Regions from separate parts of the Crossiella sp. NPDC003009 genome, predicted to be linked through region 1. Evidence: riboswitches for the same ligand, from Rfam matches in the RefSeq annotation. Region 1 holds a riboswitch; the other holds the start of a gene.

Region 1 (3,394 bases):
TCGCCACGACCTCGGCGGCGCGGCCCGGCACGTGCGCGAGCACGGTGTCGAAGAAGCGGTCGTGCTTGGTGTCCACGCCACCGGCGCGCAGGCCCGCGGCGAGCACCGCGGCCAGGCGGTGCACCCTGGTGGCGATGGCGCGCAGGCCGTCGGGGCCGTGGTAGACCGCGTACATCGCGGCGATCACCGCGAGCAGCACCTGGGCGGTGCAGATGTTGCTGGTCGCCTTCTCCCGGCGGATGTGCTGCTCACGGGTCTGCAGCGCGAGCCGGTAGGCCGGGTTGCCGTCGGCGTCCACGCTCACCCCGACCAGGCGGCCGGGCAGCTGCCGCTCCAGGCCGGAGCGCACCGCCATGAACCCGGCGTGCGGGCCGCCGAAGCCCATCGGCACACCGAAGCGCTGCGTGGTGCCCACCACCACGTCCGCGCCCCACTCCCCCGGCGGGGTCAGCAGGGTCAGCGCGAGCAGGTCGGCGGCCACCGCGACCTGGGCGCCGCGCTCGTGCGCCTGCTCCACCAGCGCCCGGTAGTCGCGGACCTCGCCGCCGGCGCCGGGGTAGGACAGCAGCACGCCGAAGAACTCGCCCTCGGGCAGGCCCTGCGCCAGGTCGGCGAGCACGATCTCGATGCCCAGCGGCTCGGCGCGGGTCTCGATCACCGCGATGGTCTGCGGCAGGCTGTCCGCGTCCACCACGAACCGCGGCGACTTGGCCTTGCCCGCCCGGCGCACCAGCGTCATGGCCTCGGCGGCCGCGGTGCCCTCGTCCAGCATGGAGGCGTTCGCGGTCTCCAGGCCGGTCAGGTCGGCGACCATGGTCTGGAAGTTGAGCAGCGCCTCCAGGCGGCCCTGCGAGATCTCCGGCTGGTACGGGGTGTAGGCGGTGTACCAGGCCGGGCTCTCCAGCACGTTCCGCTTGATCACCGGCGGGGTGATGGTGCCGTAGTAGCCGAGGCCGATCATCGGGGTGCGCAGCGTGTTCCGGTCGGCCAGCGCGCGCAGCTCGGCCAGCGCCTCGAACTCGGTGGCCGGCGCGGGCAGCGCGAGGGACAGCTCACCCTCGCGGATCACCCGGGGCACCGCCCGCTGGGCCAGCTCCTCCAGCGAGCCGACCCCGATGACGTCGAGCATCCGGGCCAGCTCAGCCGGCCGCGGACCGACGTGCCGGTCGGCGAAAGGAGTGCCGTGCTCCAGCGCGGCCAAGGGGATGCGATCGGGGTTCGGCTGGGTCATGCTCTCGCCTCCGGCGCCTAGGGGTGGGCATGCGGAACTGCCCTCCCCCTCTGTCCGTACCCGGTTTCCGGGCGCCTGAGAGCTTCACCCGGCCAGTGCGGCGCCGGACTTGCACCGTCGGCGGGTCCACGCGAACGCGGACCGCTTTCCAGAGGTGTCTGCCCACACGGTCCGCTTGGCCTGAGAGGTTCCGGGGAGGAGTTGCTCCTTCGGCGCCGGACCGATGGCTCCGGTCCGGGCTCTCCCGCGTGGGGATCACGACTACGCGCGAATCCTACCCCGCCTGAGTTAACCGGAAGTTTCCGACGTGCCCGAGAACACCAGGTCACCGGCCGTGGTCGCGAACGGACACAGGGCGTGGCCGGGCCGCCACCGCGCGCAGCCTGCCGGGATGCGCGCGGCGGCGGCGCGGGTCAGGAAGCCTGCTGGGCGCCGCAGGAACGCACCGCGCCGTCCGAGCTGACCAGGCACAGCCGGAACGCGGTCGGGCGGGCGCCCGGCCACGGGAAGCCGCGGGCCACCCGGTGCTCGCCGGCGCCGCAGGCCGGCGGCACGTTGACCGCGCCCCAGCCGCTGCCCGCGGTCCACTGGACCTGGTAGCAGTCCGCGCCCGCGGTGCTGAGCGTGCCCTCGAGCTTGTAGGTGCAACCGATGATCGGGTTGCACACCGTGTCCTTGGTGCCGGTGAACTTGCCCTGCTCGTGCCCGAAGCTGATCGGCGCGGGCGCGGCCTGGGCCAGCGGAGCGGAGACGCCGAAAGCGGCCAGGGCGAGCGCGGCCACAGTCAGCAGACGTCGAGTCATGGTGGAACCCCCAAGTGCGGGCGGCTGCTCCCTGGGCAGCCGTCAGCGGGAGCTTAAGCAGCGGCGAACGGCCGCTCCGAGGGGTTTCAGCCAGAACTGAACCAGGGTGTGTCCGCTGGGTCACGTCTGCGAGAGTCGTGATCGGTTTGGTCGCTGGCGGCGCGGCCGGGACGCCCTCATACCGGGCGTATCCGGGTGTTCCGGCCGTGCCGTCAGCGGCCAAACCGGCGCGGCTATCGCAGGCGTGACCCGGCGGACACACCCTAGGGGCAGAACTGGTTCAGCCGGTCTGCCGGTCGCGGCGCTTGCGGGCCAGCTCGTCGTCCTCGCCGGGCAGCAGCTCCACGCCGTCGGCCCGTTCGGCCGGGAACTCGTGGATGGTGCCGCTGATCTCGCGCATCGCCCCGCTGACCGCGATGCCGAACACGCCCTGACCGCCCTGCAGCAGGTCGACCACCTCCTCGGGGGAGGTGCACTCGTAGACCGTGGTGCCGTCGCTGAACAGCGTGATCCGGGCCAGGTCGCGCACGCCCCTGCGGCGCAGGTGGTCCACCGCGACCCGGATGTTCTGCAGCGAGACGCCGGTGTCGAGCAGCCGCTTGACCACCTTCAGGACCAGGATGTCCTTGAAGGAGTACAGGCGCTGGCTGCCGGAGCCGTGGGCACTCCTTATGGTCGGCGAGACCAGTCCGGTGCGGGCCCAGTAGTCCAGCTGGCGGTAGGTGATGCCGGCGATCTGGCAGGCCGCCGGGCCCCGATAGCCGACCAGCTCGTCCGGCAACGACAGGTCAGGGAACAAAGCACCCTGCTCGGGCGCGCCTCGATGGCTTGGCGCTTCCTCGACCACGCGTGCCTCCCCTCGGCCGACCCTCCGGTCGGCAACGGCGACCGCACGCCCGTGTCCCCACCGGCGTGTCGGTCCTGAGCAGGCGGCCGGGAAACTGGTTCTGCCCCGGCGCGATTGACTCGCCACCGACGGTAAGACGGGCCATCCCCCGGGTCAACGCGACGCGCGGGGAAGGGACCACCGTCCCGCCCGGCGCCTCGGTCGTCCTCACTCTTCTGAACCGATACCCGCGCCGTCACCTGGTCGGACGGTGACGACCGGTCCGGCATCCCAGCACAACCGCCACAAGATCACAGCTTGACCACACGATGGTGTGACGGCGGAGAGTGGTTGATCACTGAACGACTCGGGCCCCTGGACCGTCGGTGACGGCGGTCCAGGGGCCCGAGTGGAAAGTATGCGTTGTCTCTAGGTGTCCGCCCCGCGGAAGTCCTCCGGTGACACGGAGTCCAGGAACTCGCGGAACTTCTCCACCTCGTCCTCCTGCTCGTCCGGGATGACCAGGCCCGCCTC
Region 2 (3,394 bases), on a different contig from region 1:
AGCTCGGCGCGGACGACTACCTGACCAAGCCGTTCGAGTACCCGGAGCTGCTGGCCAGGGTGCAGGCGCTGGGGCGGCGCAGCCAGCCCGCGCTGCCGCCGGTGCTCAGCCGCAACGGCGTCCGGCTGGACACCGCCAACCGCCTGGTCAGCCGGGACGGGCGGCGGATCGACCTGTCCCCCAAGGAGTTCGCGGTGCTGTCGGTGCTGCTGCGCGCCCAGGGCGCGGTGGTCAGCTCGGAGCGGCTGCTGGAGCTGGCCTGGGACGAGCACGCGGACCCGTTCACCAACGCGGTGCGGGTGGCCATGTCCAAGCTGCGCGCCAAGCTCGGCGAGCCGCCGGTGATCGAGACGGTGCCCGGTGCCGGCTACCGCATCTGAGCGCCCAGCCCGGCTGACCGTCCGGGTCAAGCTGACCGCGCTGTACGGCGCGCTGTTCCTTGGTAGCGGCGCGGTGCTGCTCACCGTGATCTACCTGCTGGTGCGCGACCAGCTCTCGTTCCGGCTGGCGACCACGATGGGCCGCGCCATGCCGATGGACACCGTGCCGTCCTCGGTCGCGGTCCGCGGGTACAACCCGGACGGCACGCTGGGCTTCGTGCCGGCGGGCGAGGTGACCAGGGCGGTGGAGGCCACCACGCTGGACACCCTGCTGCTGGTGTCCATCCTGTCCCTGGTCGGCGTGGCCGCGCTGTCGGTGGCCGCGGGCTGGTGGCTCTCCGGCCGGGTGCTGCGGCCGCTGCACACCATCACCGCCACCGCGCAGCGGCTGTCCTCGACCAACCTGCACGAGCGGCTGGCGCTGAAGGGCCCGCCGGACGAGCTGACCGAGCTGGCCGAGACCTTCGACCGGATGCTGGACCGGCTGGAGTCCTCCTTCGACAGCCAGCGCCGGTTCGTGGCCAACGCCTCGCACGAGCTGCGCACGCCGCTGGCGGTGCAGCGGGCCGCGGTGCAGATCGGGCTGGCCGGGAACCCCAGCCCGGAGAAGGCGGCCGAGATCAGGGAGCAGCTGCTCACCGCGAACCGGCGGATCGAGCGGCTCATCGACGGGCTGCTGGTGCTCGCCCGCAGCGACCGCGGCCTGGAGAAACGCGCGGAGGTGGAGCTGCACGCGGTGGTCGGCGAGGCGGTCGAGCAGTACCGGGCCGAGGCCGAGCGCAGGCAGGTGGAGCTCCAGGTGCGGCTCACCGAGGCGACCGTCTCCGGGGACCGGGTGCTGCTCACCCAGCTGGTCGCCAACCTGGTCTCCAACGCGATCCGGCACAACCTGGCCGAGGGCGGCACGGTGTGGGTGCGCACCGACGCCTTCGGCGGGCTCACCGTGTCCAACACCGGCCCCAAGGTGCCAGCGAAGCAGATCCCGCAGCTGTTCGAGCCGTTCCGGCGCGGCGAGGGCCGCACCGACAAGGGCGAAGGCGCCGGACTGGGCCTGTCCATCGTGGACTCGATCACCCGCGCGCACGGCGGCACGGTGCAGGCCCACCGGCGGCCGGACGGCGGGCTGCGGGTCAAGGTCGAGCTGCCCAGGGGTTGACAGACCCACGGGGTGTCCCGGAAGGTTCGCGGCACAACCGCATATCGGCCGTTTGAGCTCGGGCGGGAGAGATCCCGGCACGCAGCACGCACGGGACGCCGAAGGAGCAACCTCTCCCCGGAAACTCTCAGGCAACGTCACCGTTCGAGCGAGGCGACTCTGGAAAGCAGGTGGGTTCGCCCACCTCACCCACGGTGCAACCCGTGTTCGCGCGGGGAAGCTCTCAGGTCCCATGACAGAGCGGGGAGGCTCGCCAGCGGCGTCCGCATGCCCGTCGACGCCTCGACCCCAGGAGCCTCCCGTGACCGGACTCGGCGCGTCCCGCCGCAGCCCCCTGCACGCCCAGCACGTCGCGCTGGGCGCCCAGTTCACCGACTTCGCCGGCTGGTCGATGCCGCTGCGCTACAGCAGTGAGCTGGCCGAGCACAAGGTGGTCCGGGAGGCCGCCGGGCTGTTCGACCTCAGCCACATGGGCGAGATCGAGGTCACCGGTCCCGAGGCCGGGCGGGTGCTGGACTACGCGCTGGTCGGCGCGATCGGCTCGCTGGCGGTCGGCCGGGCGCGGTACACCATGCTCTGCCACACCAACGGTGGAGTGCTGGACGACCTGGTGGTCTACCGGCAGGCCGAGCGGAAGTTCCTGGTGGTGGCCAACGCCTCCAACGCGGTGCTGGTGCGGGCGCTGCTCGGCGAGCGGGCGCACGGCCTGGCCGCCGAGGTCCTCGACCGGTCCGCGGAGACCGCGCTGATCGCGGTGCAGGGCCCGGCGTCGGCGGAGATCGTGACCGCGGTCACCGGGCAGGACCTCACCGACCTGAAGTACTACGCCGGACGCCCCGCGGTGATCGCCGGGCATGACGTGTTCCTGGCCCGCACCGGCTACACCGGCGAGGACGGCTTCGAGGTCTACGTGGCCGCCGAACTGGCCGGTGCGGTCTGGCAGCGGATCGCCGAGACGGGTGAGCCGCTCGGCCTCAAGCCCGCCGGGCTGGCCTGCCGGGACACCCTGCGACTGGAGGCGGGCATGCCGCTCTACGGCAACGAGCTGCACGTCGGGGTGACCCCCTTCGACGCGGGGCTGGGCCGGGTAGTCCGCTTCGACAAGCTCGGCGACTTCGTCGGCCGCTCGGCGCTGGAGGCGCGCACGCACACCACCCGCGCGCTGGTCGGGCTGGCCGGCAAGAGCCGTCGCAGTCCGCGGGCCGGGCAGCTGGTCAAGCTCGCCGACGGCACCGTGGTGGGCGAGGTCACCAGCGGCGCGCCCTCCCCCACCCTCGGTCACCCGATCGCGCTCGCCTACCTCGACCACGCGCACGCCGACGCGGGCACCGAGGTGGTCGTGGACGTGCGCGGCAACGCCGAACCGGCAGAAGTGGTCGCCGTCCCGTTCTACAAGCGCTCCCGCTGACCTGCGAAACTTCCCCGCGAAAGGCAATACCGCTGTGTCTGTGCCCCGTGAACTGAGCTACACCAAGGACCACGAGTGGATCACCGAGGGCGAGGTGGCCACCGTGGGCATCACCGCCTACGCCGCCGAGGCGCTCGGCGACGTGGTGTTCGTCCAGCTGCCCGAGGTGGGGGCGGTGGTCAGCGCCGGAGAGGCGTGCGGTGAGATCGAGTCGACGAAATCGGTCAGCGACCTGCTGGCCCCGGTCGCGGGAACGGTGACCGAGGTCAACCAGGCGGTGGCCGAGGATCCGGCATTGCTGAACTCCGACCCGTTCGGAGCCGGGTGGCTGATCAAGATCAACCGCGCGGGTTCGGACGGAGAGCTGCTCACGCCGGATGCCTACGACGAGCTGACCGCAGGCTGAAAGGGAGACCCGATCATGTCCACTTTGGACACTCCGCTCGCGCA

Evidence for each region. A riboswitch is a leader RNA that binds a small molecule or an ion and turns the genes downstream of it on or off. The one in region 1 is predicted to bind glycine.
Region 2: it holds a riboswitch for glycine, as region 1 does, so the genes downstream of both, gcvT (glycine cleavage system aminomethyltransferase GcvT) here and gcvP (aminomethyl-transferring glycine dehydrogenase) in region 1, are expected to answer to the same signal.

Annotation. Positions count from the first base shown of each region.
Region 1 covers NZ_JBSFUA010000042.1:74,621-78,014, reverse strand. The annotation lists gene gcvP (aminomethyl-transferring glycine dehydrogenase) at 1-1,231, opposite strand, end outside; glycine riboswitch at 1,275-1,388, opposite strand; glycine riboswitch at 1,389-1,488, opposite strand; gene ACWDY5_RS32395 (hypothetical protein) at 1,645-2,034, opposite strand; gene ACWDY5_RS32390 (MerR family transcriptional regulator) at 2,315-2,881, opposite strand; gene ACWDY5_RS32385 (bifunctional nuclease family protein) at 3,290-3,394, opposite strand, start outside.
Region 2 covers NZ_JBSFUA010000004.1:242,442-245,835, reverse strand. The annotation lists gene ACWDY5_RS07135 (response regulator transcription factor) at 1-380, shown strand, start outside; gene ACWDY5_RS07130 (sensor histidine kinase) at 361-1,536, shown strand; glycine riboswitch at 1,590-1,689, shown strand; glycine riboswitch at 1,690-1,785, shown strand; gene gcvT (glycine cleavage system aminomethyltransferase GcvT) at 1,838-2,944, shown strand; gene gcvH (glycine cleavage system protein GcvH) at 2,979-3,350, shown strand; gene glyA (serine hydroxymethyltransferase) at 3,366-3,394, shown strand, end outside.